2 regions of the Peribacillus sp. NPDC096448 genome follow, and region 1 is predicted to be linked to the other one. Evidence: a T-box and tRNA genes for the amino acid it is inferred to sense, from the RefSeq annotation. Region 1 holds a T-box; the other holds one or more tRNA genes.
The links. A T-box is a leader RNA that pairs with one kind of tRNA and senses whether it is charged. The one in region 1 lies ahead of glyQ (glycine--tRNA ligase subunit alpha), so its partner is inferred to be a tRNA-Gly.

Region 1 (16,000 bases):
TTTGGAACTTTTCTATCGTCTCTTCAGTAAACCCCCGTTTAAGTAAGTATTCGAGAGCATCCTGCCCCTCTTTCGTATTAACGAGGAGATGATGATAAAACTTCCTCAGAAGGTCATGGGCTTCAACCATTTGCTGAGCGCCTGCCGGCATGTTGGAACGCTTGGAATCCTTATTGATTTCAACATCCAAAGGAACATTTCCTTTTTCAGCTAAAACTTTTGCAGATTCCACGAAGCTGTAGCCTTCTATATCCATTAAGAAGGTAAAAATATTTCCGCCTGCCCCGCAACCAAAACAGTGAAAGATTTGTTTTTCCGTTGAAACGGAAAACGAGGGCGAGTTTTCACCATGAAAAGGACATAGGCCAAAGTAATTGCGCCCCTGCTTCTTCAACTGGACATACTCCCCAATTAAATCAACAATGTCAACAGCTTCACGAATTTGATTAATTTTCTCATCTTCTATACGGCCATTTATCATTTTTCCACCTTGCAATATTGGTGATAGTTTCTTATTCGATACTGTTTCTTAATTCCCTGCAATGTTCGACAATGTTTTCATAAGTTTATTTGTAAAACATGCACGATTTTCCTTTGTGAATGCTTTCGGCCCTTTCGTATGCTTACCCTGCCTGCGGAGTTTCGCCGACTGATAACGCATATCCAAGAGCATGAAAATATTCTCGTCAGTGTATTCCTTTCCCCTTGGCGAGAGGACATAAACGTTTTTAGGAAGCAGGGTCCCAGCCAAACCAATATCTGCAGTAACGACAATATCACCCTTTTTTACTGAGTTTACTATATAAAGATCTGCCGCTTCTTTGTCTGCATCGACATATACCCATTTACCTTCAGGGTTATTCATCATATTTTTATATGATGCAACAAAACAGACTTCAACATCATGCAAACTTGCACAATGGAGGATTTCGTCTTTCACCGGGCATGCATCGGCATCGACGTGTATCGTAGGTTTATTATTCATACCTTCTAATTCTACATCTTTCTGCATAATCCTTTTTCTCCCCTAAACTTTATGAAGATATGGTGAATTTCCAGCATTGATTCAGAGCGTTCCCTCTAAAAGAGCAAACATTATTCTTCAAAGAATACCTGCTTATTTAAGTGAAAGCACTTCTTTTGCCTTGAAAAAGACCAGCCCCTCCTGAATTATACGGAACATGTCGAATTATTTTTATGATATAAACCTTGACATATCATTAACCTTTAGTTTATTCCTTATTAATTAAGTCTAAACCTTAAGATTACTTTTTTCTCACAATTTTTTATTATAGTCTATTTGACTAGAAGATGCCAACATTTAAATTCCGAATATGTTTTCATGCAAATCAATCGATTTACACTTGGAAACTAAGAGGAATTTTATGTAATTATTTTGATTTTATTCTTATTATTCCCTCATTCGGCCTTGGCATTAAAATGTGAGCTGACACATAGAGTGTCTAGCTCACATTTTGATTTTCGTTAATTTTAAGGATCAACGGTTTTTGTTTTGAAGGATATTGATTATCAAATTGGCTGTTTCTTCGACAGCTTTATTGGTTACATCAATGATTGGACAGTTCAACCTTGATATGATTGTATCAAAGTATGTCAATTCTTCTTTTATGCGCTCCACATTTGCGTAAATGGCATGATCATTGAGCCCAAGTGACTTTAATCGTTCTTTACGAATATGGTTCAGCTTTTCCGGGCTGATCTTTAAACCAATGCATTTTTCAGGAGGTACCAGGAACAGCTCTTCTGGAGGTTCCACTTCAGGCACTAAAGGTACGTTCGCCACTTTATAGCGTTTGTGTGCTAAATATTGTGATAATGGCGTTTTGGAAGTGCGTGAAACACCCACTAAGACGATATCTGCACGTAAAATTCCCCGAGGGTCACGTCCATCATCATATTTTACAGCAAATTCAATGGCTTCCACACGCTTGAAATAGTCATCATCCAGCTTTCTTACCAGACCTGGTTCATTAAGCGGCCCTTTCGGCGCCCTTTCCTGAAGGATGTCCATGAGCGGCCCTAAAATGTCATAAGCAGACAGGTTTTCTTTCTCGACCTGTGCTTTCATATACGCTCTAATAGCTGGCTTCACCAGAGTATAAGCAATAATCGCCCCATCCAACTTAGCCAGTGATATCACTTCATCCACGTTTTGTTCATCTTCAATATACGGAATTCTCTTTATGGAAAAAGCAGATCCCGAGAACTGGCTTGCAGCGGCTTTTGTGACCAATTCCGCTGTTTCCCCTACTGAATCCGATACAACATATATAATAGAACCGTTCATATTCTCCGTCATTCCTTTTGCAAGCCCCCTAATAGCCTTCATCAGCCAAAGCTACGAATGCTTTCGTAATATTGGTTTTTGTAATCCTTCCAATTACTTCATAGCCTTTTTCTGTGTCTTTAACGACCGGTAATGAGTCGATTTGTTTATCAATCAATTTTTTGGCAACATCAATCAAAAGGTCTTCTTTTGAACACATTGTAATATTGGGCATCCTAGTCATGATGATATTGACTGGAATGGAGTTAAGCTCTTGTTTCCCAATACTCGCACGCAATAAGTCTTTCCTTGATAAGACACCAACAAGCAATGCATGCTTATCGACGACGAACATTGTTCCGACATCCTCTAAAAACATCATGACGATTGCATCGTACACGGAAATGCCCTCGTCAACGACGACAGGTATCGATTGGTAGTCCCGTACATAAAGATGGTTAAGGCTATCTGTCAAAAGCTGTGTCCCTGACCTGCCTGTATAGAAATACCCCACTCTGGGCCTGGCATCAAGAAAACCTGCCATCGTTAAAATCGCTAAATCTGGACGAAGTGTCGCCCTGGTAAGGTTCAATCTATCCGCAATATGTTCTCCGGTAATCGGTCCGTTTTCTTTTACAATTTGTAAAATTTGTTCCTGACGCTTATTCAATTGGATTATAATCACCACCCCACTGCTTTCGCAGAGTAAAGTAACAAAAGTTATTCATTTAATAATTATATACTAAATTATTTAATTAGGGCATTTTTGGCCTATTTATTGATCATTTATCTTTTTAAGAAATCGGAAACCCTTATTCAAAGTGTTTCCGATACCCATACATCCTTTCGATCAAGTAAGGATGATTTTATTCATGGCAGCAAAACCTGCAACCAAATCACTGATTTCCTTCATTAAGGATAAACGGTTGTTGCGGATCGCTTCATCTTCTGCCATGACCATTGTATTCTCGAAATATGGCTCTATTTCCGATTGAAGCGAAACAAGCTGTTCAAACCGCTCATTCTCATCTTCAGATTCATTATACCGCTTTGCCACTTTTTGATATTTGACGTATAACGCATTTTCTTGATCATTTTCAAAGGCACCAGGGTCGACTGTCACCTTATTGTCACATTTTACGGCAATGTTCATGACCCGGCTTAAAGCTTCCATGCTTTCTTTAAAGCCTGCTTCGTCTTTTTTAGCATCCAATACATGTGCCCGTTCCACGATGGAGTGGATATAACCGATCTCATTGAGCAAAACTGCGTCAATCAAATCGTAACGGATTTGCTGTTCTTGAAGCAGGTGTTTGACACGGGCTTTAAAGAATGTGAACATATCCGCTTTAACTTCTTCAAGATCACGTTTTAAGATGCCTTTTGATTCCAGTCCTTTAAGACCTAAAGCAATAAGCTCCTCTAATGAAATATTCCATTTCTTCTCAGCTAGAATTTGGACGACACCGCTCGCCTGCCTTCTTAATGCGTAAGGATCCTGGGAACCTGTCGGAATGACGCCAATAGCGAAGAATGAAGACAAAGTATCAATTTTTTCAGCTAAACTCACTACCGCTCCAATGACTGAAGGCGGTACATTATCATCCGCATGCCTTGGCATATAATGTTCATTGATAGCCGCGGCCACTTCTTTGGCCTCCCCTTTCAAGAGAGCATATTTTTCACCCATATACCCTTGCAATTCAGGGAATTCATAAACCATGTTACTTACCAAATCGAACTTGGCAATTGCCGCTGTACGAAGCGCCATTTCTTTTTCCGCCTTTAAATTCAAAGCATCCGCAAGGGCACCGGTCACTTCAGTTACCCGGGCAGTTTTCTCGGCTAATGTACCGATTTCTTCATGATAAACGATGCTGTCAAGCTTTTTCAAAGCATCCGAAATCTCTTTTTTCTGATCTTCTTTATAGAAAAATGCTGCATCCGATAAGCGGGCACGCAATACTTTTTCATTACCTTTAGAAACCTTATCCAAATGGCGGTCATCGCCGTTACGCACGGTTACAAAGTAAGCAAGCAGGTTCCCGTCCTGATCTTTAACAGGGAAATAACGTTGATGTTCCTTCATGGATGTGATAAGTACCTCTGCAGGAAGCTCAAGGAATTCTTCTTCAAAATGTCCAAATAACACCGTTGGATACTCTACCAAATTATTTACTTCTTCTAGCAGATCTTCATCGACAGGGATGATCCAGCCTTTCTCCTGTTCCAGCTCTTTAATCTGATCCAATATAACTTGCCGGCGCTTTTCTGGATCCGCCATTACATATTGTTCTTTCAGCGCATCTTCGTACCGTTCCGGCTGCTCGATGATGGCGCTGTCGCCCAAGAAACGGTGACCTTTTGTTTCACGGCCGGTTTCCACATCAGCAATGCTGAATGGCACTATTTCATTGCCGAATAAGGCAATCAGCCATTTAATCGGACGGACGAAGCGGAGCTCCTGATTGGCCCAGCGCATATTTTTCGGGAACGTCATGCCGCTGATGATTTCAGCAAGCTCCGTTAAAAGCTGAACGGTCTGCTGTCCTTTTATGAATTTATTCACATGGACATATTCCACACCCTTGAGTTCTTTAAAATAAATGTCCTCTGAAGTCATGCCTTGACCCCTGACGAATCCCAATGCAGCTTTAGACCAGTTGCCTTCGCTATCCAAAGCGATTTTCTTGGCCGGACCTTTTGCTTCTTCTTCGATATCCTTTTGGGATTCTTCCACGTCCTTCACCAATACGGCCAAACGTCTTGGTGTGGAAAAAGCTTCAACCGTTCCGAATTCAATCGCTTTTTCCGTTAGCCATTGCTGCACTTTATCTGACAACTGTTTCATTGATGCTGTCACAAAACGGGCAGGCAGCTCTTCCAATCCAATCTCCAATAACAAATCACGCTTGCTCATTTGTATTCTCCCCTTTCACTTTCAGGATCGGGAAGCCTAATTTTTCCCGCTCTTCATAGAAGGTTTTGGCAACCTTACGCGCTAAGTTACGGCACCGGGCTATATAACCCGTTCTTTCCGTCACCGAGATGGCACCTTTGGCATCCAAAAGGTTAAATGTATGTGAACATTTCAAAACATAATCATATGCAGGATGTACAAGTCCTTCTTCCATTTGGCGATGCGCTTCCTTTTCATACATCGTGAAAAGCTGAAACAGCATATCAAGGTCGGAGGTTTCGAACGTATATTTCGAATGTTCGTATTCCGGCTGACCGAATATATCCCGAACTGTGAATCCATCTGTCCATTCTAGGTCAAATACGTTTTCCTTATCTTGAATGTAAGAGGCGAGACGTTCGATCCCGTATGTAATTTCCACGGAAACCGGTTTACACTCTAGACCGCCCACTTGTTGGAAATAGGTAAATTGCGTGATTTCCATTCCATCTAGCCACACTTCCCAACCGAGACCGGCACACCCTAGTGATGGATTTTCCCAGTTGTCCTCCACAAAGCGAATATCATGCTCAAGCGGATTTATCCCTAAAGCGCGTAATGAATCCAAATATAACTCTTGGATATTGTCAGGCGACGGCTTCATGATCACTTGGAACTGATGATGCTGATAAAGTCGATTAGGGTTCTCACCATAACGACCGTCAGCAGGACGGCGGGAAGGCTCTACGTAAGCGACGCTCCATGGTTCCGGTCCAATGGCTCTCAGGAACGTGTATGGGCTCATCGTTCCTGCCCCTTTCTCGACATCATAAGCATTCATCAATATGCAGCCTTGTTCAGACCAATGCTTTTGTAACGTTAAAATCATATTTTGAATATTCATCGTACACCTCCAGGTTATTTAAAACGGCTTTTTTAAGATTAAAGGTCGGAACTCATTACATTTTGGCAAACAAAAAACTCCCGTCCCTATGCGAAATGCATAGGGACGAGAGTATACCCGCGGTTCCACCCTAATTGCCGTTTATTAAACGGCCTCTTTTCAAAGCAACATGCTCCGGAACGCCCTTCCCTGTAAATCCATATCCCGGCTTCCACCGTCCCGGGTTCGCTTTTTATGGAGAATGACAGATACTCTTTTCCATCAACGCAATCTTCTTATTTTGATGATTAGAATTTTATACAAACTAGCATGGAATGTCAATAGTTCAGATCCTAAAACATATCTTTCATCGTATCAATCTGTTTCAGGAACTTTTTTGATTTCAAATGCAGACCGGAATATTCCTCATAATATGCATCGATTATCTTCCGCAGTTCTTTTTTCGTTTCTGGCTTGACTGAAATGTTTCCGAGCCTTGATAAATCGAAATAATAAAAAATTCGAAGCAATTTGACGGCTGCAGGTGAAATTTTATAATGATAAGGGTCTTTCCCCAGACAGCGGTGACAGATAAAGCCCGCTTCCCGAAGCGAGAAGGAGAATTCCCCTTCCGTTTCACCACATACAGCACACTGATTCAGCACTGGGTTAATCCCATTTACGGGCAGCATCTTCATTTCAAAAATGAATTTCAAAACCTCTGCGTCATATTCCTCGTTTATGTAATGCAAGGTTTGCGAAAGCAATTCATACAAATATGGATTCGGTTTCTTATCATCGACGCTTTTATCAAGCAATTCAACAATATATGAAGCATAAGCAGTGGCAAAAAGATCCTCCCTTATGAAACGGAGTGAATCGACCATTTCGCCTTGCTGAAGACTGCCGAGTCCGGTTGATGTAGTTACAAGAAAATACCCGGAGCAAAAAAGCTGTGTGACGGCAGAAAGCCTGCTATTAGGCTTACTGGCTCCTCTAGCCATGACGCCAATTTTTCCTAGCTCACGGGTATATATAGTAATGATTTTGTTATTTTCTCCATATGCAGTTCGCCTTATGACAATGCCCTCACATTTTTGGAGCATACCAAGACACCACCCATGCTCGCCAAGGCTAACCTATGAAACAGGAAAATCAATTTCTGCTAGCTCATCATTCATTCCCAAGTGTCCTTCCTGTCTCTCGACTTCTATCTCCTTAAACAGCAAATAGGTGTCCACATTACCTGTTTCAGTGAATAATTCCCAGGTAAAATCCAACATTTAAAAGCCCACCTTTCATTTTTAACTAGCAATATTAATATCCGACCATATGATTAGCTTGACCGTTTTCCAAACTTTCATGATGCGTAAATTTTGTTAATTAATACTCGCTCTCATTAAAGCCATAATCGCGAAGCTGGCTTGCTTTGTTACGCCAATCCTTCTGTACCTTCACCCACAGTTCCAAGAAAACTTTAGAGCCCAATAGGTTTTCGATATCCACCCTGGCACGGCTACCGACTTCTTTAAGCATTTTCCCTTGCTTTCCGATTACAATGCCTTTTTGTGAATCCCGTTCTACAACGATCGTCGCCATCACATTGATGGTGTCGCTGTTGTCCATTTTTTTAATTGAATCGATGACAACAGCCACTGAATGAGGAATTTCTTCCCGTGTCAGGTGCAGTACCTTCTCGCGGACCAATTCGGAAATGATAAAACGTTCCGGGTGGTCGGTCACTTGGTCAGCTGGATAAAACTGGGGACCTTCAGGCAGATGCTCTTTGATTTGTTCAAGCAGTGTATCAACATTATTTCCTTCAAGCGCAGAAATCGGAACGACTGCCGCAAATGGGTAAAGCTGTTGGTATTTTTCAATGATCGGAAGTAAATCATCTGGATGCATCGCATCGATTTTGTTTACAACCAAGAAAACAGGCGTTTTTACGGATTGAAGTTTTTCGATGATAAACTCGTCACCGCGTCCGTATCCTTCAGTCGCATTGATCATGAAGAGAATCAAATCGACTTCCTTCAATGTATTCGTTGCCACTTTCATCATGAAGTCACCAAGCTTATGCTTTGGTTTATGAATGCCGGGTGTATCGATGAAAATCATTTGTGAATCGTTTTGCGTAAGTACACCCTGGACCTTATTTCTTGTAGTTTGCGGTTTATCGCTCATAATGGCGATCTTTTGACCGATGACCCGATTCAGAAATGTACTCTTTCCAACATTAGGTCGTCCAATAATTGAAATGAAACCTGATTTGTAATCTTTTACTTGTTTATCGTCAAATAGTTTATCCATTTAAATCCTCCGGTGAAAAAGCTCCTGGAAGCAATTCCTGTACTGTTAGTTCTTTTATATCCCCATTTAAATTGGTCAAAACGACCGGCATGTCCTTTTCGCACAGTTCTGAAATAACCTGCCTGCATGCCCCGCATGGAGAAACGGGACCATCGGTATCTGCCACGACTGCAAGTTTGGTGAATTTTTTATCGTTATGGGCATAAGCGCTGAATAAAACTGTCCTTTCGGCGCAATTACACATGCTGTATGCAGCATTTTCTATATTACAACCATGATAGACCTTTCCATCAGCGGTCAAAAGGGCTGCCCCCACCTTAAATTTGGAGTAAGGCACATATGCTTTATCCCTTGCTTTTTTAGCTTCCTCAATCAATTCTTTTGTATTCAATTCACATCTTCCTTTCAAATTGAGTACCATTTCGGCAACCTACAGGCCAAACTTAGGCAAAAAGATAATCAATCCAACTATTATAGAAAATATAGCATATATGAATACAGCTCCGGCTGCAATATCTTTTGCCTGCTTGGCAAGCGGATGGATTTGATCCGTTACCAGGTCCACTACCCTTTCGATCGCAGAATTAACGAGCTCCAACGTAATCGTACCGGCAATGGCCGCCAAAATGAAAAGCCACTCCATCCCATTCAATGAGAAGTGCCAACCAAAGAATACGACGATTGCCGTTAACGCGAAATGAATCTTGATATTGCGTTCAGTCCGAACAGCCTCCAAAATTCCCTGACAGGCAAAAGAGAAACTTTTTAATAAAGGATACCTTTTTTTACCCTTCTCTTGAAAGTCCATATTCTTCCAAGATCTCCTTTTGTTTTGTGAACATCACTTTTTCATCTTCTTCATTCATGTGGTCGAATCCCAATAAATGAAGAAAACCATGCAGCGCTAAAAATCCAAGTTCCCGATCAAATGAATGACCATATTCTTCAGCCTGCTCTTTCGTGCGTTCAATGGAAATGATGATATCCCCTAACATGCGGGGCATTTCCGCTCCGACAATTTCCACTTCGTCTTCGCCCATTTCTTCAAGCGCAAAGGAAATTACATCTGTAGCTGAATCTTTATGACGATATTCTTTATTGATTTCCTGAATCCTATTATTGTCTACAAATGTGACAGACAGCTCGGTGTCTTTTTCAATGTTTTCTTTTCTTGCCGCAAATTGCAGAATGCTTTCAACAAGCTGCTGAGCTTCCTCCGTTACTTCATTCGTTTCATCCATTAAATCGATAGCTAAAATCATTCTTTCACCTTCTGTCCTAATTTATCCGGCTCCGGATATTCAATCCTGGAGTGGAAGATACCATTCAGCGATTCACATAAGGAATGCTTCACGATACTCAATTCTCTCATAGTGATGTCACATTCATCAAATTGACCATCAGAAATCCTTTCCTGAATGATGAAACTTACCAGCTCTTCAATCTTCTCCGGAGTTGGGTGCTTCATCGATCTCACTGCAGCTTCCACACTATCCGCTATGCCGATGACGGCTACTTCCTTCATTATCGCCCTCGGCCCTGGATATCGGTAGGCCGCTTCGAGTGTGGACTCATCCTGTTTTTTTGCCTTATGGTAGAAAAATTTCAATAATGTGGTCCCATGATGCTGCTCTGCAATATCCACAATCTCTTTCGGGAATTTGTGACTGCGCAGCATCTCCCCGCCATCTACGGCATGGGCAATGATGATATCCCTGCTCGTTTCCGGCTGCAGCCGATCATGCGGGTTTTCTTCACTCATCTGATTTTCGATGAAGAAGTGCGGCCGTTTCGTTTTACCGATATCATGGTAATAACTGCCGACCCTTGCCAGCAATCCATTCGAGCCGATGGCTTCACAAGCGGATTCCGCCAAATTGGCGACCATTACACTATGATGATATGTCCCCGGAGCTTCAATCAAGATCCTCCGCAATAGCGGATGATTGGGATTTGCGAGCTCGATAAGCTTAATCGATGATAAAATCCCGAAACCAGCCTCGAAAAACGGTAGCAGTCCCATAGTCAAAACGGCTGAACCCACTCCAGAACCCATGGCAGCAGCAGCATAATATAGGTACTCCATTCTAGTATAATGGCTGTCCATAATAAAGATGAGCGAAAAAACGAATGCCATATTGATTAAAGACAATAGCAGCCCCGCTACCAGCACCTTTGATTTGAAATTGGGCCTGGATAGAATGATGATTGCCGTCAATCCCCCGAAAATGATATACAGCCCCATCGAGAAATCCAGATTTCCAGGGGTATCACCATTAAATATAATCGTACCATACGAACCTAACAATATGATCATTGCTACCGCTAACTTATCATTCAATAATATCTTGATGAGCATCGCCGCCATGGCACCCGGGAAAATGTATTCCAAGTTCGAGTTTTTCAGGTCTGCCAGAATGCTGACCGTTTTCATGGTAGCCATTGAAAGGATAAAGACAAGACTGAAGATCAATAACTGATTGTATTTGTTATCCTTTTTGGAAATGGAATAGTAGAAATAGTAATAAAAAGCGGCAAAAGTCAGGAATATGAATAACAGCAGGCCGATATACGGGTATATGGTAGACTCCGTATTCAAGAAGCCTGCCAGTTCAAGCTGCCTATATACATCCCTGTCCACTAATTGATTTTCTTCAACGATGATCTGACCTTGAAGGATCCTGATTGGCTCCACGCTTTCAACCGCTTTCCTTCGCTGTTCCTCGGTTTTGTCCTTATCGAAAAATACATTCTGGATGATTGCCGTACGTGCAAGGGAAGTAGAGGCTTTTTTCATTTCACCGCTAATGCTCATATAACCCAATTCCTCTACTACCTTTTTCTTGGCATTTTCGACGTCACTTGCAGCGATTCGGGAGCTCATCACATTATTCACTGCCGTAATGGTTGAATCCTTCGCTATTTTCAACTCATCTTCATCCGCCTGCACTAATGCTAGGAAAACGGATTCCTCGATATTTTTATTCACTTCATCGGTCAATTTTTCTTTTAGTATGGAAACTTTTTGAGCATCCGTCTTTACGGTCTCTTTTTTATCCTCATCTTCTTTATGATCTTCATCGGCGTCCGTTTCTTTATTCACCTCAATTGCTGAATCGAAAATGGATGAAATCAGATCGACTTTATTTTTGGCATATTCTTTTTTTAAAGAATAAACATCCGCAACCTGTTTTGAAATCTCTTCTTTTTCCTGTTCCGTCTTATAGGTATCTTCCACAGTCTTGGTTGAACGGATTGTTTGTTCAGCAGGCTTAAAAAGCTCTACCTGTACCCTTTCCGGCTTAACATTGGAGAACATCAAACCATACGCAAACAAACCAAGAATGATGAACAAAAGCACTTGAAAAAAGCGATGGACCAACAGCCCTTTTATTTGAGTGAAAAATTTCTGGATACGATTCAAGGAAGGTCCTCCTAAAAAAATGATGTTTATTATTCTAGATATGTAAAATCATAACAGTTTTCATATGAATTTTCACCTTCGTATTGATAAATGTAAAGGTTCTGTCATTTCCTATCCACTTTTTCACCATAAAGTTTGTTATTTAGACACATCACGAAAAATCCGCCGATTGAAATGGCGGATTTTTTCTTATGACTTCGCCTGCTCGTAAGCAGTGATGATTTTGGCGACAAGCGGATGTCTTACTACATCACTTTGTTCAAAATAAACAAAGGAAAGGCCTTTAACATTCTTCAATATCTCTTCTACCCGGACAAGACCTGACTTCATACCTTTTGGAAGGTCAATCTGGGTCCGATCTCCCGTAATGACCATTTTCGATCCGAAACCAAGCCTGGTCAAGAACATCTTCATTTGGGCTTCCGTCGTATTCTGGGCTTCATCCAATATGACAAAGGCATCTTCAAGCGTACGCCCCCTCATATAAGCCAGGGGAGCTATTTCGATCGTTCCGCGCTCTATCATCCTTTGCGTCTGTTCCATCCCTAGGAGGTCATGGAGAGCGTCATACAACGGCCTTAGATAAGGATCTACCTTTTCCTTCAGATCACCAGGCAGAAAACCAAGGCTCTCCCCTGCTTCGACGGCAGGCCGTGTCAGGATGATCCGTTTAACATGTCCATTTTTCAAAGCATTGATGGCCATCACTACAGCAAGATAGGTCTTCCCGGTTCCGGCAGGCCCAATTCCAAATACAAGATCCTGTTTCTTTATTGCCTGGATATAGTATCTCTGCCCGATTGTTTTGACTTTAATGGATTTCCCCTTAGCCGTTTTAGCGATTTCCTCATCATATAATTCACCGAAATACTCCAATGTGCCTTTTCTTGCCAATTCAATTGCATAAAGCACATCTCTTGAACTGATCGCAATTCCTTTTCTGACCACTGTCAATAATGCCTTGAGGATTTCCTCCCCCATCGTTACCCGCTCGATATCCCCGGCAACACTCACCGCTTCGCCTCGGGTTATGACGGAAATGCCAAGTTCCTCTTCGAGCACTTTTACATTTGAATCTCCATTGCCCAATAAAGCGATCGCCTCATTGGGTGATTCGATTTCGAGCTTAATTACTTTCACATCATCTGCCATTCGTTAGTCTCCTTGAATGATTGGCTGTCCAATCGCTATATCTTCAATAACTTGGTAATGTATAGATAATTTAACTTTACCATTCTCCATGCTTTCGTGCAAAATTTTTTCCTCGACGATTTCATCTTCCTCGTCTAAATGTTTTTTTAATTCCGCTTTAGCCATTTTCCTGCCTTCCTCAACGGCTTCTTTCTCCGTATAACTTCGTACAATATCTTCCTTGCTCCTTAAGGTCACTTGTTTATAAGAAATAGGCAATTCCCATTGAAGAAAGTGAAAAGGCCTCACTGTCGTTTCCTTTTCCTGTTTTTCATATCCCGGATCCTTGAAACCCCATACCGGAAGGGAAAAGCCCCCCATTTTCAAAAAGTGCTTGCTCGTTTCATCCCCGTTAAAAACAGAAAACTTGGTTTTTAACGGAACCTCCACTTTCGCTTTATACCACGTTTTCCCTTTTATTACTCCCTTTGCGGATACAATTTCCTGTTTATCCTCTTTTCCAATCAACCCTGATACAAGAAGTTGTCCTTTTCCTACATAATCATTCACATTAACAATAGATTGTCCTTTTTCAACGAACATATCAGTGATGATCGCTTTTTTTGATGCTACCAAATTCTGTGGAGATGTTTTCTCGACCTCTTTAGGCTGCCGTTTTTCCACAACCCTAAAATGATATGTCGTCCCCTTTAGCTCAACCCCCACCCATGTCAATGCACCAATCCGGTCCGACAGCTTACGCTGAATCGTATCCACATCATCAACAAAGAATTGCACTTTACCGATCTTCACGCCCATCTTGTCCAATTCTTTCCGGATGGCATGCTCGGTTGCAGGTTTGGCATCTTGAACCTCAATGCCCCATACCATATTGGAAAGCACGAAAATGCAAAGCAGGAAAGCGATCATCCCCGCTAAAAAACCGCTGTTTTTCATGACTCTCTTCATCAGGAAAGGGAAACCCTTTCCCTGCATGAATTTTACTTTACAATCACTCTTACGCATGACCTGACGGAGTTTGGGGATATCCCTGATATCCATATGGAAAATCAGGGATTCACTTCCGACACGCTTCACTTCCCAGATATGAAGCCCCCTTCTCGTCAGCATATTAATCAACCGTTCTGCACCTTTTCCATAAGCCTTCACCTTTACATAGCCTGTATAATAGTTTGTCCATTGGTTTTTCATGGAGACCTCCCGGGATCATTCATTGATAAAATAAACCTTGTCAATTTTGCCTTCGAGCATGATTTCTTCCGGCAAAATCGTCTTTATGACAAAGGCATTTCCCTTTATCAGCAACTGCCCATTTTTCAGCATCAATCGTACTTCGCTGTCTGTGAAAGCCAATAAGCCACGATGGTTTTCAATATAAATATGTAATTGTCCGATCATTGTAATTCGCGGCAGGTCCATCATGACATCTTGCGGAAGGTCCATTGTTTTGGTCATAAGCTGTTTCACTTTTTTTCCCCAATTGCGTGCCATAAAAAAGAACCCCCTTTCATCTCAATGTATGAAATGAAAGAGGGTTCTAGCACAAAATTATAAGTGAATGAAAGTCTATTTTTTCATGCTCATTTAATGACGCTCTAAAAAAAGCCCGGGGCTCCGAATCACCTTCTGGACCTATGAAGACTTCTCTTCGCTCTTGGCGGTCCCAGCACTTCTGACATGATGATGCCATCAATCAGCTGCTTTTTGCCAAAAGTCGGTCCTTTGCGATAGACCGGACTGTTATTATCAGAAATCGTTGATCTAAGTTGATCCGCCTTCGCTTTTTGATGCAAACGCTCTTGATCGTACTTCTGCTGTAGCCGTCTAAGCTCCGCAATCCTTTTGTTCGCTTCGTTCTTCGTCTCATCGATCACTTCTGCAGCCTGAGCTGCCTGCTGTTCGACTTTCCTTACGGGAGCAGGTGCAGGTCTTTGCTGCTGATTCCCTTGCTGCATTTCACCTTGAAGCTCCTGCATTACCTCCTGCCATTTCTTTTTCGGAGGCGTGTTAGGATCTTGAGGCTGTTTTTTCTTTCCTAACATGGACGATAAAATACCGATCAAGACAATGATAAGGAATGGGTTCTCGAGAAAGAAATCAATAAAATCTCCCATTTAAAGACCTTCCTTCCCTGACCTAATTATTATTATGGTTATTGTTGTTATCTTTTGGATTGTCTGATATTTTACTGATGGAATCGCGCATATCCGTATCGGCCGTGATATTTTGGATATTCATATAATCCATCACTCCAAGGTTTCCGCTTTTCAGTGCATCGGCCATGGCCAATGGAACTTCCGCTTCGGATTGTACAACCTTCGCTCTCATTTCCTGAACACGGGCAACCATTTCCTGTTCAAGCGCAACAGCCATTGCACGTCGTTCTTCGGCCTTTGCCTGGGCTATTTTCTTATCGGCTTCGGCTTGGTCCGTCTGTAATATGGCCCCGATATTTTTACCGATATCCACTTCAGCGATATCAATGGATAGAATTTCGAATGCCGTTCCTGAATCCAACCCTTTCGATAAAACCGTTCTTGAAATCAAATCGGGGTTCTCCAGTACATCCGTATGCATTTTCGAAGCACCGATCGTCGATACGATCCCTTCACCTACACGGGCAATGATCGTCTCTTCACCGGCACCACCGACCAGGCGTTCAATATTGGCTCGGACCGTGATCCTTGCCTTCGCTTTCACTTCAATACCATTCATCGCCACACCAGAGATGAATGGAGTTTCGATAACTTTCGGGTTAACGCTCATTTGAACGGCTTCCAGTACATCACGGCCAGCAAGGTCAATAGCTGCACCCCGTTCGAAAGGCAGTACGATATTGGCACGTTCTGCAGCAATTAATGCATTTACCACTCGATCGACATTACCGCCTGCAAGGTAATGGCTCTCCAATTGATTCGTTGAAACATTGATTCCAGCCTTATGGGCCTTGATAAGAGGGTTGACGACCCTGCTTGGTATAACACGGCGAAGCCTCATCCCAACTAATGTAAATATGCTGATTTTGACTCCTGCCGCTAAAGC
Region 2 (16,000 bases), on a different contig from region 1:
CATCTTGAAAAGGCATTCCACTTCTGGCACTTGGAGGAACAAGCGCCATAATCCCGCCAGATACTCCACTTTTGGCCGGCACCCCAATAAAAGCCGCAAATTTCCCCGAAGCATTGTACATACCGCAAGTAAGCATTAATGCTTTGGCCAGCTTAGCCACTTTTTTAGGGATTACTTGTTCTTTACGAACGGGATGGTAACCATCTTGAGCAAGAATCAGTCCAAGCAGGGCTATGTCTTCTGTTGTCACTTCTATGGAACATTGCATGAGGTAAACCTCTAAAGCTTCCTCTACTTCCGATTCCAAATAATTCGTCTCTTTTAAATAGTGAGCTAAAGCTCTATTTCTATGAGAGGTTTGCCACTCGGATTGATACACTTCCTCATTGATGGTCGGGCGCTTCCCTAACAAATTTTCAAATAGCACATAGAGAAATTCCAATTTCCTTTGTGAAGAATCCCCTGGGAGAAGCGAAGCTACGGTAATCGCCCCAGCATTTATCATGGGATTAAACGGCTTTCCCGGCTTATGCATTTCTAAACGAATAATTGAATTGAAAGCATCCCCAGTCGGTTCCACATCGACCCTATCTAACACATAAGAAATGCCGCGACCCAAACATGCGGCTATAAAGCTGAGCACTTTTGAAATACTTTGCAGCGTGAAAGGAACTTCCCAATCCCCTGACTTGATCATTGTTCCACCCGGCTCCAGTATGGTAATGCCCAATTGCGATAAATGTGCATTACTCAATGCCGGTATATAATTAGCGGTTTGTCCTTCACTAGCAAAGGATCTGTAATGTGCTACCCATTCATCTAAGTCGGATTTTCTTTGACTATTAACGTGAATGTCATACTCTTTCGATAATTCTTCAATCACATTCTTCCACCTCTTCAGTTGTTGTATCATTATATTTTCTATATGAACGTTTTACCGAATGCCATCAAGCTTACATGTAATAGATTCGATGAAAAAATAATGAATATTCTAAAAATTGTTAAGCGCTTTCAAAAATTTCTATCTACCGTTAATTTTAAATTGGGAACTACATAATCATACGAAAACCTACAAAATCTAAAAAAAAAATCCTCTAAAAAAACATGATCATCTTACATGTTCCGTTACCAATTTTTGTGGATAGAAAAACTGATTGGTTTTGCCATAATTGGTTATAAGCCGTTCTATTCAGGAACAAAGTAAGCGTTGTATTGAAGCCCATGAAACTGTATACTGATTTTTTAAACAGATTGGGAGGTGACGACTTGAATCTCAGTACGTTAATGAAAAAAGAGGTCAATATCCTCGCTTTGATGTTGTTAACAGTGCCATTAGCAGGCGAATTGAGTTTTTATCCTTTAAATGAAACGTTTCGGGTAAGTTTTGGTCCGCCTGTACTTTTCTTCTTTTTACTATTACTACAAAAAACACCTGCCATTCTTTCGGGCACCCTGACAGGGGCAATGGTTGTGGCATTTCGAATTCTAAAAGATTTTTTCATGCACGATAGTTTTTCCTTGACATCCGCTTTTGAAATTCATTATCCTAGTTTTTTCTTTTATTTCACCTATTCCTTTCTTTTTCATTTAGTGAAAATCAACCGTTTTCAAAACCGTTCTTTGATTATTGGATTTATTGGTCTCATTATCGAAATATTATCCGACTCTGTAGAATTAGTCTTTCAATATATTGTATTAGAAACAACAATAACGTTAGGTTCACTAAACGAGATGATCATGATTGCATTCGCCCACAGTTTTATCGTTTTAAGCTTTTTTAATATGATGAAATTATATGAAGCACAATCAAGGGAAAGGCAAATCAGAAAACAAAATGAACATATGCTGATGCTCATTTCCAATTTATACGAGGAAACGATTCATTTAAAAAAAACATTAAAAAATGCAGAGAATATTACAAAGAAATCGTATGATTTGTATCGCGAATTAAAAGCACTAGAAAAACGGGAAAAACAGCTTCATGTTCTTACAGAGCCATATAGTCAAAAAGCATTGCGCATCGCGGGTGAAATGCATGAAGTCAAGAAAGATAATCAACGGATTTTTGCTGGTCTCTCCAAATTGATCTCTAATGAAAGTTTTAAAGATTATATGAATGCTGCTGAACTTTTTCATTTAATTATCCGAATTAATGAAAAATATGCCTTATCACTAGGAAAGGATATTCAATTTGAATACTCATTAGAGGGAAAAAACGATTCACATTATCATGTGTATACCGTGTTATCCCTTTTCAATAATTTAGTCGCTAATGCAGTGGAAGCAATTAATGAAAAGGGAATCGTGAGTTTAAGTTTGGTTGAAATCCATGACAATGTAGAATTTAAAGTGGCTGATACTGGACCTGGAATTCCTCAAAAATATCAGACTGTCATATTCAAACCTGGATTCACATCAAAATATGATCAGTTCGGGACACCTTCAACAGGGATTGGACTCTCATATGTAAAAGAGGTCGTAAAAGAACTGGGAGGCGATATCCTATTTGAAAATAGTTTTAACGGAGCCGTTTTTACAATAAAATTACCCATTGATAAGTTGATCCAGAAAGGATGATTCCATGCGTTTTTTTATAACAGATGATGATTGTGCTATACGTTCAAACTTAAGCCAAATTATAGAGAGCGAAGATTTAGGAGAAGTGGTGGAGGAAGCCGAAGATGGCAGTCTATTAGAAGGACATATTTTGAATTTAAAGCAAATTGATATATTATTCATTGATTTATTAATGCCCATCCGGGATGGCATCGAGACACTTCGTCATATAAAAAGTACATTTAACGGAAAAATAATAATGATTTCACAGGTTGAATCAAAGGAGCTGATTGGTGAGGCATACTCGCTTGGAATCGATTATTATATTACTAAACCAATTAATCGTATTGAGATATTAACAGTTATCCGAAAAGTTATGGAACGTATCCATTTAGAAAGATCGATCACTAATATTCAAGCCTCTTTAAATAGTGTATTGAATTTTGAACAGCCAAAAATTGATAAATCAAATAATTTCAATGAGAAAAGTATAAGAGAAGTGGGCGAATTCCTACTATCGGAATTAGGGATCGTTGGAGAAAATGGTGCAAAAGATTTAATGGAAATACTTCAATATTTATTTATGTATGAACGGACTTTTACTTTTAAACAGCATTTTCCGACCCTTAAAGATATCTTTGTAGAAATCACCAAAAAAAAGCTCGGCACAGCAGCTGTGCAGGTTGATATCAATCGGGAAATAAAAGCTGCCGAACAGCGAATACGCAGAACGATAAACCAGTCGCTGAATCATTTTGCTTCGCTCGGTTTAACGGATTTTTCAAATCCGAAGTTTGAAAATTACGCTTCCAAATTTTTTGATTTCACAGTCGTTCGCCAAAAGATGAAAGAACTGCAAAATGATTCAACAATAGTTCTTACACCTACCCGAGTAAATACAAAAAAGTTTATTCAAGTATTTTATTTCGAAGCGAAACGATTGAATCCTGATGAAATAATTAGATATAGATAATCCATGGTTGAAACAATGAACTACGGTGGCAGTCAAAAGCATAAAATCCCCTGAAAGATTTCAGGGGATTTTAGTAAGTTCTTATTTTTTCAACAATAAATACATGAAATAAGGAGCACCGATCAATGCAACCATGATACCTGCAGGAATCCCCTCTGGTTCAATTATATTACGGCCGATCGTATCGGCAAGCAGCAATAGCCATCCACCGATTAAAATGGCAACCGGAATGAATAGTTGATTTCGAGGTCCTACCAAGGATTTTGCTATATGCGGGGACATAAGTCCAACGAAGGCAATTCCGCCTGTAACAGAAACGGCAGCGGCTGCCAGTGCTACAGCCGTGATCAGCAGGACGATCCGCTCCTTTTCAATCGATACACCGACCCCAATTGCGACCGGTTCACTTAAACCAAGCAGATTCAAACGATTTGCTTTATATAAAGTGAATGGAATGAGGATGATTAACCATGGAATGATTGCCCAAATGAAAGGCCAATCCGTGCCCCATATATTTCCCGCCAACCATTTTGCGATGAAATCGACCTTCGCTCGTTCCGCTGACGAAATAAGGACAATCATCAGGCCTGAAAGCGCCATTGAAAAACCTACGCCGATCAACACTAACCGAACGGGTTCAAGGCCACTCTTTCTCTTATATGAGAGGATATATATTAAACAGGCCGTCAGTAACGCTCCGATAAAACCGACAAGCGGAACCATATAAACAAACGAACCAGCGTCAAGAGGGAAAAACAGAAAGAAAGCGGCAATGGCAACACCTGCTCCTGAGTTGATCCCGATGATTCCGGGATCGGCTAAATCATTACGTGTGATCCCTTGTAGAATGGCTCCCGACAGTGCAAGGGCCATGCCTGCTAAAAGGGTGATGATGATTCGCGGTAAGCGGACGGAAAATAATATGAATTCCTCTTTAAACGTCCCATGCCCGAAGAGCGTTGGAAACAGTCGCCCTAAAGAAAGATTGGAATATCCCGAACACGTCCCAATAATGATCGTAATGATGATGAGTGCAGTCAATGCACCTATTATCCAACGCTGTTTTTTGACTAAAGCTGACTGGATCATGAAAATGCTTTACCTCCTTTACGCACGATTAGGAGGAAGAAAGGTAAACCTATCATCGCAACAACCGCTACCACAGGTGTTTCATATGGAGAATTGATCGTACGGCCGATCGTATCGGCTAGCAGCATGAAAGTGGCTCCCAAAATCGCAGACATTGGGAGGATGAATCGATAATCCGTACCCACGATAGCCCGAACGATATGCGGGACCATTAACCCGATGAACACCATATTTCCTACAAGTGCAACAGCAGCCCCTGCCAGGAGAATGATGACCACGAAGAGAACCGCCTTTATTTGTGTTGTCTTTTGCCCTAAGCCTACGGCCACTTCTTCACTTAAGCTAAGTATGGTGAGCTGTCTGGAAAAGATAAGGGAGATCAGGATACCTATTAAAATGAACGGAGCGATTACGCGAAGCTGCTCCCATGAAGTTCCGATATTTCCGCCCGCTGTCCACATCGATACATCTTTTGATACCTTGAAATATATGCCGACCCCTTGCGAAACGGCAAATAGGAATGCAGAGACTGCAGCACCAGCCAATACGATCCGTAAAGGGGAAAATCCTCCCTTTTTCATCGCACCGATTCCGAAAACCATGGTTGCCCCGACAGCGGAACCTATAAAACACGCAATCATGATCCCTAAATTATTAGCATTTGGAATAAATGCCAAAGTAATGGCGAGACCTGCATTGGCTCCCGCCGTCAATCCAAGCAATCCCGGATCGGCAAGTGGATTCCTGGTCATCCCCTGCATGATGGCACCAGAAACGGCAAGCGCTGCACCAACAAAGATTGCCCCCACTTCACGAGGGAAACGGATTTCACGAATGATTGAAATCTTTTCACCGGTAGCGTTCGATGTCAGTGCTTGCCAGACATCTTTAACGGTAACATCAGCCGCACCAAATGCCATTGAAATAATGAACATGCCTATAAAGGCAAAGATCGCTATGATCAGTTTACTTATAAATGGGATGAAACGTTGATTTTCATTAGTCATCTGTCTCTCTCATCTCTTTTTTTATAGAATAAAAGGAGAGGAATTGGAATCCCTCTCCCTCGCTGTATTATTTTCCAAGAAAACTTTTAGAAAAGAAGTCTAATTGGTAATCTAATGTTATTGGGTCATTGAAGTAGAATTTTTTTGCATCAGCTTCATATAGTTTATTATTTTTAACGGCAGGTATGTTTTTAAACGTGTCAGTTTGTTGGAATGAATTGTCCTGATCTTTGTTATTGCTCAAAATCACATAATCACCGGCATAGTCTTTCAGGACTTCTAATGATAAGGCAAAGTAACCATCTTTCAACGCCACTTCTTTTACCTTTTCAGGCATGCCCAATTTCATTTCTTGATAAAGGATTTCCGTTCCACGGCCCCAATTATCACCGTATACATAGAACTGTTTGTCAAACTTTTCGAAAACGGAAACAGTAGCATCTTCTCCAATTTTAGCTTTAATTTCATCACCAGTTGTTTTTGCCCGTTTTTTGAAATCATCCACCCATGCTTGAGCTTCTTTTTCTTTATTCAATAGTTTACCGATTTCTACGTGCTGTGTTAAATAGTCCACTTTTCCGTATGTATATGTTACGGTTGGAGCAATTTCCTTTAATTTATCGACATTTTTAATCGTAGATAAACCAATGATTAAATCCGGATTCAACTCGATGATCTTTTCCAGGTTTTCGTCCGTCACTTCTTCAACATCTTTTAACTCTTTAAAATTCGGGTTCATTTTAGACCATGAATCAACCCCTACTAGGTTAACATCCAAAGCCATTATGTTACCTGCGAAAGATGATAGTACTAAAACACGCTGAGGATCTGCCGGAACTTCAACAGGACCATTTTCAGATTGATATGTGATGGTACCTGATTTTTCCTTTTTGGAATCGGAGCTTTTTTCTTTTTCGGCTGACTCGTTACCACAAGCGCTAATAATTAACACTAACAGCAGTATAAACGGGATCATTATCTTTTTCATTTGTTGTCAAATCTCCTTTTAGTAAATTGTATGTACTGCACATTGGTTTGTTCGTTCGTTGATCTCGTCCGATTACCGCATCAATATGGAATACTTCCTTAAGCACTTCATGAGTGATGACTTCTTCACAATCTCCGGCTTTGACTATTTCCCCGTCCTTTAAGGCAATGATATAGTCGGCAAAGCGAGCAGCTTGGTTCAAATCATGAAGAACCATGACAATTGTGCGTCCCTGTTCTATATTCAGCCTCTGTAATAATTCCAGGACCTCCAGTTGATGCGCCATATCCAAATAGGTGGTCGGCTCATCAAGGAAGATGATTTCCGTTTCCTGGGCAAGGGCCATCGCAATCCAAACACGCTGGCGCTGACCTCCTGATAGAGCATCCACCGGACGGAACTTGAAGTCTTTCGTGCCGGTCACTTCAAGGGCCCAATCAATCACATCATAGTCTTTTTGGGTCAGGCGCCCAAAACCTTTTTGATAGGGAAAGCGCCCATATGATACGAGCTCCCCAACCGTCAATCCGCTTGCACTCTCGGGTGTCTGCGGAAGTATGGCCATTTTTCTTGCAAGGATCTTAGTGCTTTCTTTTGAGATATTCACCCCATCTAAAACAACCGTACCTGATTGATTAGGAATAATTCTGGTGATCGCTTTCAAAAGTGTCGATTTCCCACACCCATTTGAACCGATGATCGTTGTAATTTTTTTATCTGGAATTTCCACACTGAGATCTTTTACAATTAAACGTTCACCATAACCAATATTCAAATTCTCTGTATATAGGCGAACCATTTTTTAACCTCCATTTACTGAAAAATAGGTAAGTAAAAACTCAAATGAAAATGATTATCATTATCTGCTACTTAATTACTATAATTCTATCTAAATATATTGTCAATGGTAATTTCATGGGTATAAAAGAAGAAAACCTGACAGGATTTTTGGGGCAAATCCGTATCACCGACTGACAAATGAACACAATAAAGACCCCGGGGGCACTTCCGGGATCTTTACTGTTTGGCTCATACTCAGGACTTTGGCAAGAATATTCCTAATAGGCCATTTCATTAATCAATGTTTCTTTAATCCTTGCTTCTCAACATAATCTTTCATGTACAGCCTGCTTTTCTTTCCAAGCATTCCAGCCATTTGCCCGGTCCAGGTGTCTTTTCGTTTACCTTTAGTCCGAAGCTTGTAATAACTGGAAATCGTTTCATTATACCCCTCAAGTTGTCCGATGAACTCTTGCTTATCCTCCTGATATCCATTTTCATGATAGATATTGGACAGCGGCAAACGCGGCTTTTTATCCGAACGGTTTTTCGGATATCCGACCACTAGAGCGAATAATGGTATAACTCGATGCGGTATATTCAAAATCGCTGACACTTCCGGGAGATTATTGCGGATCCCGCCTATATAGCAAATGCCAAGATCCATCGATTCTGCCGCCAATGCTGCATTTTGGGCCGCAAGGGCCGCATCAATACAGGCAACCATGAATTTCTCGGTACTTTCAATCGATTCGGACAGGTCCGTGTTTTCCATTTCGGAAACCATATCCTGACGATATAAATCGGCGCAAAAGACGAATAGATGTCCATTCTTCTCTACATATGACTGTGGTCCGGCAATTTCAGCAAGCTTGGCTTTCTTTTCCGGATCGGTTACCCCTATGATTGAATACGCTTGAATATAACTTGAAGTCGATGCTGCTTGGGCACATTCCACAATCGTATTGATTTGCTCCTCAGACAATAACTTATCCTCAAAAGAACGAATGGAACGGTGATCTAAAATCTTCTCAATAATGCTATTCAATGCTCCCACCCCTATAGAATATGTAAAGTAAAGTATCCATCATCGGGGCTGAAATGCCCCCGATGATAGAATTGATGAAACTCAACCTTTAGTTTTCAAATCCAATTCACGGTAATTTTGCTGTCTCAGTGCTTCATAAACCAAGATGGCAGCCGTGTTCGACAGATTAAGGGAACGTACTTTATCCGTCATTGGAATCCGCAGGCACCGATCCATATTTTCTTGGATCAACTCTTTCGGGAGACCCGTCGTTTCACGGCCAAAAATGAAGTATATCTCACTGTCTTGGTCACTGTAGTCGAAGCTGGAATGCGGCTGCTCCCCGAATTTCGTCAAATAATAAAATTCACCGCCGGCATTCCTTTCAAAAAATTCTTCTAACGAATCATAATAATGAATCTTTACATTCTCCCAATAATCGAGCCCGGCCCGTTTGAGCTGTTTGTCATCCGTCGAGAAACCGAGCGGACGAATGAGATGTAAAGACGTATCCGTCCCTGCACATGTTCTTGCGATATTTCCTGTATTTGCTGGAATCTGTGGTTGATATAAAACTACATGTATTGACACTTCATTTTCACCTCTAGTTTGAACTTCACCTTAATTATAGCATTAAACAAAAAAGACTAAAAACCAATCACCCTCCATCCAAAATCACAAAGAATTTATAAACGATGTTCGGTGTATATCTGGTTGAATCCTCATATGTCCAATACCGGTGACGGCTGTTCATCGTATGTGCATTCACAAGCGGCATCCCGTCCTGATCCTTAGCCGTTACGATCAAGTTATGATCAAACCGTCCGTCCCCTTCGAAGTCTATGCAGAGGATATCACCCAAATTCAATTCCTTTGCCGACCCCACCTGCTTTGTCCTGATGGCATTCCCGGCTTTAAGCAGATGATATAAAGAATGGGCCGTCGTCCATGTGTAGCTCCAGCTTTTCCCTCTTATCCACCAGCCCTTATTTTTATTTGGCGCCCCCCACATAGGTATTCCCCCTGCATGTAAACATTGTGAAATGTAATTCGTACAATCATCAGTGAATTTATAATAAGCGGGATTGAATTCGTTCCACCAACGCTCGGCATATTGGACTGCCTTCATTCGATCATACTTATATGCGAGACGATCTGCGCCTGGATCACATTTTGGCGGTGCCTCTTCGGATTCAAAGCTGGGAATCAGCTCACGTTCATCCACTATATACCCATTTCGAAACCGTGCCTCCCTTTCTTCCATTTCTTCTTCTATATAAAATGAATCTTCCTGTTTCAATAAATATTGCAGATGCACATGATATGTCAGGACTGTATCACTGTCTTCCTTTTTCTTCGAATGGACCTTGCCTGCTGCATTCACCCGAACAATTTCGGCAGCGCGGTTCCTCATCATTTCCTTCTTCAAATGTAACTTCCTTTCACCCCGTTCCAGATCATCGGAAGTATAAAACTCCACCCTTTCTTGTAAAAGGCGTTGCAATTGTTCCCTCAAGTTCATGCCCTCCTTCTTACCATCTATGCTAATGTGTATGTACGAGGGCATGGACAAAAACACAACTTCATAAATGTCGGAGTTTCAATCCTATAACCATAATGAACCTTTTTATATAGATTTTCCTTGAAGGCACCGGAATATTTCAAGCAAAAAAGCCGCCCCGTTATATTTACAGGGCGGCTTCATTTTAGATATCATTTTGTTTCCAAGGTAAACTGCAGTCCTTTCTCTATTTCCGCCAGTACCTCTTCATCCATTTCCTTCATTCGTGCTTCCTCCAGAATGGAAACGGCCTGCTCCCGGCCAATTTTCCCAACTGCCCAGGCCGCCGTCCCCCGGATGACCGGCCGCGGATCATCCTTCATGACCCGTATCAATTGAGGCAATGCCGTTTCGTCCTTGAAGTGGGCCAATGCTAAGATGGCATTTCGTTGGATTGGTTTTTTACCGCGCCAAGAGCCGGATACATGGCCATATGTCTCTTTGAAGTCCCGATTTGAAATCGAAAGCAGGGGTTTCAACAGCGGTTTCGCCAACTCGGGGTCGGGTTCCATTTCTTCATGAAAATGAAAATCCATTCCTTTGTTTTTCGGACAAACGGTCTGACAAGTATCACACCCATACAAACGATTGCCTATTTTCGTCCTGAATTCATCCGGAAGGAAACCTTTTGTCTGCGTTAAGAACGCAATGCAACGCTTGGAATTTAGCTGTCCTCCCTGAACAAGCGCACCAGTCGGACAAACATCGACACATTTATTGCATGTCCCGCATTGATCTTCCATCGGTTGATCCGGTTCAAATGGCAGGTTGGTAATCATGTCTCCCAAGTATACATAAGAACCGAATTCAGGTGTGATGATCATACTGTTTTTTGCACTCCAGCCAATTCCTGCACGCTCAGCAACTGCCCTATCTGATAATTCGCCCGTATCAACCATGGACTTTGTCATTGCCCCTGGCACCTTATCTTTAATGAAATCCTCAAGTAACTGCAATTTATTACGAAGGACGGTATGATAATCCGTCCCCCAAGAAGCCCGGCAAAAGATCCCGCGGCGATCACTTTTTGTACTTTGAGGAGCATCCTTCAATTTCGAAGGATAAGCAAGCGCAATCGAAATGATGGATTGCGGTTTATCGAATATCAATTCAGGCCTTACCCTTTTTTCTATATCGGCTTCTTCAAACCCTGACTGATAATCAAGTTCCTGTTGACGTATCAGCCGACCTTTCAGTTCAGTGAAAGCCGTGGCCGATGTAAAGCCGATTTTATCGATGCCGATTTCCTTACTATATAAAATCACTTCTTGCTTGAATGAGTTCATATCCATATTAATCACCTACGTTCATTCAGTATTCCCATTGAAGCTTGAATCCATTTCAAACCATTGCTATCTATGATAAACTAATTGCAATCATTTTTGGAGGTGAAACGGTTGGAAATTACCGTATCAGCTAATCTTAGCAGTAAAATCCCTGAATTCAAAGTCGGGATCATTACATATGAAAACATCGAAGTAGGTCCCTCCCCGCAAATGGTGAAAGGAAGACTTCAATTATTTCAGGAAGCTCTTTTCTTCGACCTTGAAGAAAAGGAATTGACCGACTTTTCCGGCATTAAAGTGTGGCGGGAAATTTTCAAGGCTACAGGAACAAACCCGTCACGGTATCGTCCCTCCGTGGAAGCCCTTTACCGCCGCATAAAAAAACAGAATTACTTGACACCCATCCATTCGGCCATCGATTTGAATAATTTCTTCTCACTGTTATATGAAGTTCCGATCGGCATTTATGATGCTGAAAAATTATCAGGAGACATCTCGATTAAGATTGGCGAGGTGTCAGATGGTTATGATGGTTTGAACGGCCGCTTGAATTCCATGGAAAATATGATTACTTCAGCCGACCATGAAGGCCCATTCGGTAGTCCTTACGTTGATTCAGAACGCACGAAAGTCACCGAAGAAACGAAAAAAGCCATCCAAATCATTTATTTACAACCCAATACTTCAACCACGGAAGCAAATCAGTTAACGAAATCCTTAATGGAAATGTTCCTTGAAATTCACGGTGGTGAAGGGACTTACTCAATTATAGAAGGATAATTAAATCGAACGGATATAAACCCTTTCCACAATCGGAAGGGGTCTTTTCATTATTGTTCCAATTAATAAAACCAGTCCGCTAGTATCAGCATCAAGGATCACCTAGTCTTAAACTTGGTTCGGGATGAGTCTAGCCTACGGTTTTTTCTTAAATTACATTCCAGTTGATTCCACAAAATCCGCTCCCTTTCCGCCGACTGTCTGCCAAGCCCCCTCGCCTTAAACGCCTCCCGGGTCTTTTGCTATCCAGTTTACATGGTTACTTTCTGCCTTTCGAATAGATAATCATCGATGGCTACATAGCCGGGCATGCCTTTCGCTTCCCCATTAACAAAAAAGCACAAACTTAGTCAATCTGATTCTACTAACGTAGTTAATCACATTGACTAAGTTTGTACTGTATCGAACCCCCACACACTCCCGGATGGAGGATAATTAAAAATTAAAAACTCCATTTTTCGGGTATAACATACTGTATTACCGCTTCGATAAAATGCAGGCAATTTGGACAATAAAAAAATCCCACTGTAAACAGTAGAATTCTTGTAATAATATTTAAACGCAAAGCTTCGTTCTCCAGGTAACGAAACCCTACGTTATGAGTATGTATTGGAGCGGGTGAAGGGAATCGAACCCTCATCATCAGCTTGGAAGGCTGAGGTTTTACCACTAAACTACACCCGCATATCCTTGTAGAAGTTTGTCGAATTACCAATCAACAAAATTAATTATATAGTTTAATGTGAAAAAATGCAATAGTTCTTTAAAAAAAAATTAATAATTAGCGTATTGTAACGTTAATATATTCATTCACTCTAGTAAAAATGTTAAAAAGTCCCCTGATTCAGAGAACTTTTTCAACCTATCTGATGATTTAAGACCAAATGACTTCCATTAACCGCGGATAAACCTGCTGTGCCGTTTCAAGCAGCATGATTAACTTCCTGAACGCCAGATCAGGTTCGATATCCCCCTCAATGGAGTATGAATAACGAATGGATATGGTCCCATTTTCTTCATACAGCTTGGAATATCTAAAATTTGCATTATATTCATTCAACAGTGTATGTACTTCCTGTTTCTTTTCAGGATTCTTCAACTCGGCGACATTAAAGCAAAATAAGTCCGCCACATTTTCATCTTGATTGAAAGCAAATACTAAAAGGACCTTCCACCCGTCCTTTAACTTTTGCTCAGCTCTAAAAAAGGTGGTGCCATCTTCATTCAACTCATTCATATAGATTTTCTCACTAGTTAAAAAATCACGAAATTTAGCAACGTTTGACATGGTTCATCACCTTTCTGTTTGTAAGTACATTTTATAATGAAAACCTGCATTTTTACAGACTTTTCTATTATCCTGCCAATTTCATCCTAATAGGGGCGACATTAAAAGGAAGGGAGACAAAATGAACTCCCTTAATAGATTGATTGGCCAGTTGCTTCTCCGCAAAACTGAAGCGCTTCTTGCAGGTCCAAAATTTCCTGGCGGATTTTGGAGTATCCTTCAATTTCAGGCACTTCTTTATTCGTAAGTGGTCGACTTTTATCTGCCGCTATCGCCATGGTTTCGAAAACATACAGCACCTGAGCAAGCTCCCTCTGTGAAAGGACTGGCCGTTCAGATAATTTCAAACTGGCATTTAGATAATAGCCCAACTGTTCTATCGAAAATATAACGGGCCAAAGAGATTCCAATCTAGCTTTGTTTTTGAATATCTCACCAAGTGATGCATTGTAGACCATTAATAATTCACCATATTCGTTTGCATTTTATTCCTTTCGCTGCTTTCATCAATTGCAAGGTCATTATTTTTTTCAGAGAACGCCATCAATAATAACTGCCCCTGGCTACGAATCGTTTTGGCTATCAAATGATTGAGAAGGATGCCGAACGACTTCCAAGTATCACCGACCCAATAAGACCTATCAAGCTTCCAACGATGATATCGGTTATCCTTACAGTCGCAAAAAAACCAAAATCATAGCTTTGAGATGAATATTCCGCCATGATCAATGCTGAAGGGGTAAAAAACATTGCCGCCAATCCATAATTTCGAACGATGAAAAGCTCTGTAATGAATGTCAAAGATAAAATGATCAGAACGATGATGTACTCGTTATGAACGGCTGCTAGAATTAAACTTGCTATCAGGAGTCCGATGACCGTCCCGAAAGTCCTTTGGACCGCCCGATGGAATGTGGCAATGATGGTCGGACCCGACATAACGGCCGCACAGGATAAGGGTATCCAGTACGAACGGTTAAAATTGGCGGAATAGGCGATGATGGCCGCAATGGTAAGGATTGTTCCATATCGAACGGAAGAGAGGAAAACAATTGAATTCTTATCGAAAGCCCCAAGAAAAATGGTTTTTAAAGAAGGTTTGGAGATGGTTGCTGCTTGATCGATTTTCTGGACAGGTTCATTCATGATGGCATCTGCATTATAAAGCTTCATGAATAACCCTTCCACCTCATCCGTCATTTGGTCAGGTTGAAGGATCTTTTTTTTATTCTTTGTTTTAGATGCAATGGCACCGGCCAAGGCACGAACGGATTGACCTAATTCTGGCGGCATCACGATTTTTTTGTTCAAGGAAATTTCCATAGCATCCAGGAATATGGCATTGGCATGTTCATTCAATAGGTATAATCGCTTCAACTCATTTGGATTTCGCCTGTTTGAAAACCCGGCTAACAGTGTATCTTCAGCGTGTTTCATCGCCAATACCGTTCTCTGTCTTGCTCTTCTGAATGTCTCGGTGCCCATGGAATCAAGGAATGCCCCCAATTCCCTGTACACCTTTTCAACCGCAAGCGATTCTGGTCCATGAGGGTTGAAAAACCAGCCTAACATACAAATTATCCAAGATAGTGCCCCACCCATTAAAACAAGCCCACCACGCAATGGGGCCAGACTTTGGTCAATGGGCATGCCTGTCGCAAGCGCAAAGCTCAAAACGAAGAATACCGCCGAAGGACCGGTAATCCTTAAAGCACCAAATATAAAAAAAACACTGGCCCCGATGATTCCCATCAACAACAGATAAAGCAAGACCCACCATCACAAAGAAAATCTTTTTAGCTCTTTGGTGATACGGTTGGTTAAAAACGTATAAATAAGTGAAGCCTCCTATCCCTGCAAGTAAACCGTACGCTAAATTTCCGAATAATAAGCCAATAAAAACAGGTAGTGCAGCAGCTATGCCTGCACTTAGTGCTTTTATCCAAGGAAATGGATTCTTTTTTATTTCAAAAGCCTGTTTAAATGTAGTATGTATTGTATCCAATTTATTAGATTCGGAAGGGTGCTTATTTTCACTCATTTTCAGTTATCCTTTCATTGAAGATTCCAATAACACTTTCGTGAAGGCTATGTCAGTTGAAGTGACTTCTAATAATTAATATCCTTCATATGGTTTAAGAGATACCACTAATATATTTTACTTAAAAGGAAACGGCCTTTTCCCGATTGAATATCGAGAAAAGGCCGCTTTTGTTATAAGCTGCTTAAAATCACTACAAATGACCTTCCTCAGCTCCATAAAACTTATAGTTGAGCGAATTCGGGTTCCGCAACTTTTACAAGCTGTTTACCGAGGTTCGTTCCCTTAAACAAACCTAAAAATGCATCCGGTGTGTTTTCGAACCCTTCAATAATCGTTTCTTCATACTTCAGCTTTCCTTCTTGAAGCCACTTACCTAATTCCGTAGCACCCTCCTGGAATCTAGCGGCATAATTTCCAACTGTGAAACCTTTCATTAGTGCACTGGTTTTGATCATCGCCGACTGCAGACGCGGTCCTAGATCTTTTCCTTCCGCGTTATACGAGGAAATCGCTCCGCATAATGGAATTCGGGCATTTGCATTCAAAAGTGTAAAAACAGCATCGGAAACCTCGCCGCCCACATTATCGAAATAAACATCGACTCCATCAGGAACAGCATTG

Region 2: it encodes a tRNA-Gly, which carries the amino acid that the T-box ahead of glyQ (glycine--tRNA ligase subunit alpha) is inferred to sense. The anticodon was not compared.

What each region holds. Positions count from the first base shown of each region.
Region 1 is NZ_JBIWEU010000001.1:371,920-387,919, reverse strand. It holds gene dnaG (DNA primase) at 1-478, opposite strand, end outside; gene ACIQ0C_RS01900 (YaiI/YqxD family protein) at 530-985, opposite strand; gene ACIQ0C_RS01895 (pyruvate, water dikinase regulatory protein) at 1,499-2,320, opposite strand; gene ccpN (transcriptional regulator CcpN) at 2,337-2,975, opposite strand; gene glyS (glycine--tRNA ligase subunit beta) at 3,138-5,207, opposite strand; gene glyQ (glycine--tRNA ligase subunit alpha) at 5,194-6,090, opposite strand; T-box leader at 6,189-6,364, opposite strand; gene recO (DNA repair protein RecO) at 6,423-7,175, opposite strand; gene ACIQ0C_RS01870 (YqzL family protein) at 7,209-7,352, opposite strand; gene era (GTPase Era) at 7,453-8,382, opposite strand; gene ACIQ0C_RS01860 (cytidine deaminase) at 8,375-8,773, opposite strand; gene ACIQ0C_RS01855 (diacylglycerol kinase family protein) at 8,813-9,190, opposite strand; gene ybeY (rRNA maturation RNase YbeY) at 9,168-9,644, opposite strand; gene ACIQ0C_RS01845 (HD family phosphohydrolase) at 9,641-11,806, opposite strand; gene ACIQ0C_RS01840 (PhoH family protein) at 11,996-12,958, opposite strand; gene yqfD (sporulation protein YqfD) at 12,962-14,149, opposite strand; gene yqfC (sporulation protein YqfC) at 14,165-14,449, opposite strand; gene ACIQ0C_RS01825 (hypothetical protein) at 14,578-15,072, opposite strand; gene floA (flotillin-like protein FloA) at 15,095-16,000, opposite strand, start outside.
Region 2 is NZ_JBIWEU010000010.1:160,352-176,351, forward strand. It holds gene ACIQ0C_RS17795 (glutaminase) at 1-880, opposite strand, end outside; gene ACIQ0C_RS17800 (ATP-binding protein) at 1,315-2,577, shown strand; gene ACIQ0C_RS17805 (response regulator) at 2,582-3,529, shown strand; gene ACIQ0C_RS17810 (FecCD family ABC transporter permease) at 3,611-4,618, opposite strand; gene ACIQ0C_RS17815 (FecCD family ABC transporter permease) at 4,615-5,625, opposite strand; gene ACIQ0C_RS17820 (iron-hydroxamate ABC transporter substrate-binding protein) at 5,693-6,613, opposite strand; gene ACIQ0C_RS17825 (ABC transporter ATP-binding protein) at 6,564-7,412, opposite strand; gene nfsA (oxygen-insensitive NADPH nitroreductase) at 7,692-8,441, opposite strand; gene trmL (tRNA (uridine(34)/cytosine(34)/5-carboxymethylaminomethyluridine(34)-2'-O)-methyltransferase TrmL) at 8,523-9,011, opposite strand; gene ACIQ0C_RS17840 (amidase domain-containing protein) at 9,079-9,936, opposite strand; gene queG (tRNA epoxyqueuosine(34) reductase QueG) at 10,134-11,273, opposite strand; gene ACIQ0C_RS17850 (B3/B4 domain-containing protein) at 11,379-12,047, shown strand; tRNA gene ACIQ0C_RS17855 (tRNA-Gly) at 12,658-12,731, opposite strand; gene ACIQ0C_RS17860 (YbjN domain-containing protein) at 12,922-13,335, opposite strand; gene ACIQ0C_RS17865 (hypothetical protein) at 13,467-13,793, opposite strand; gene ACIQ0C_RS17870 (FUSC family protein) at 13,918-15,009, opposite strand; gene ACIQ0C_RS17875 (hypothetical protein) at 14,975-15,376, opposite strand; gene ACIQ0C_RS17880 (NADP-dependent oxidoreductase) at 15,601-16,000, opposite strand, start outside.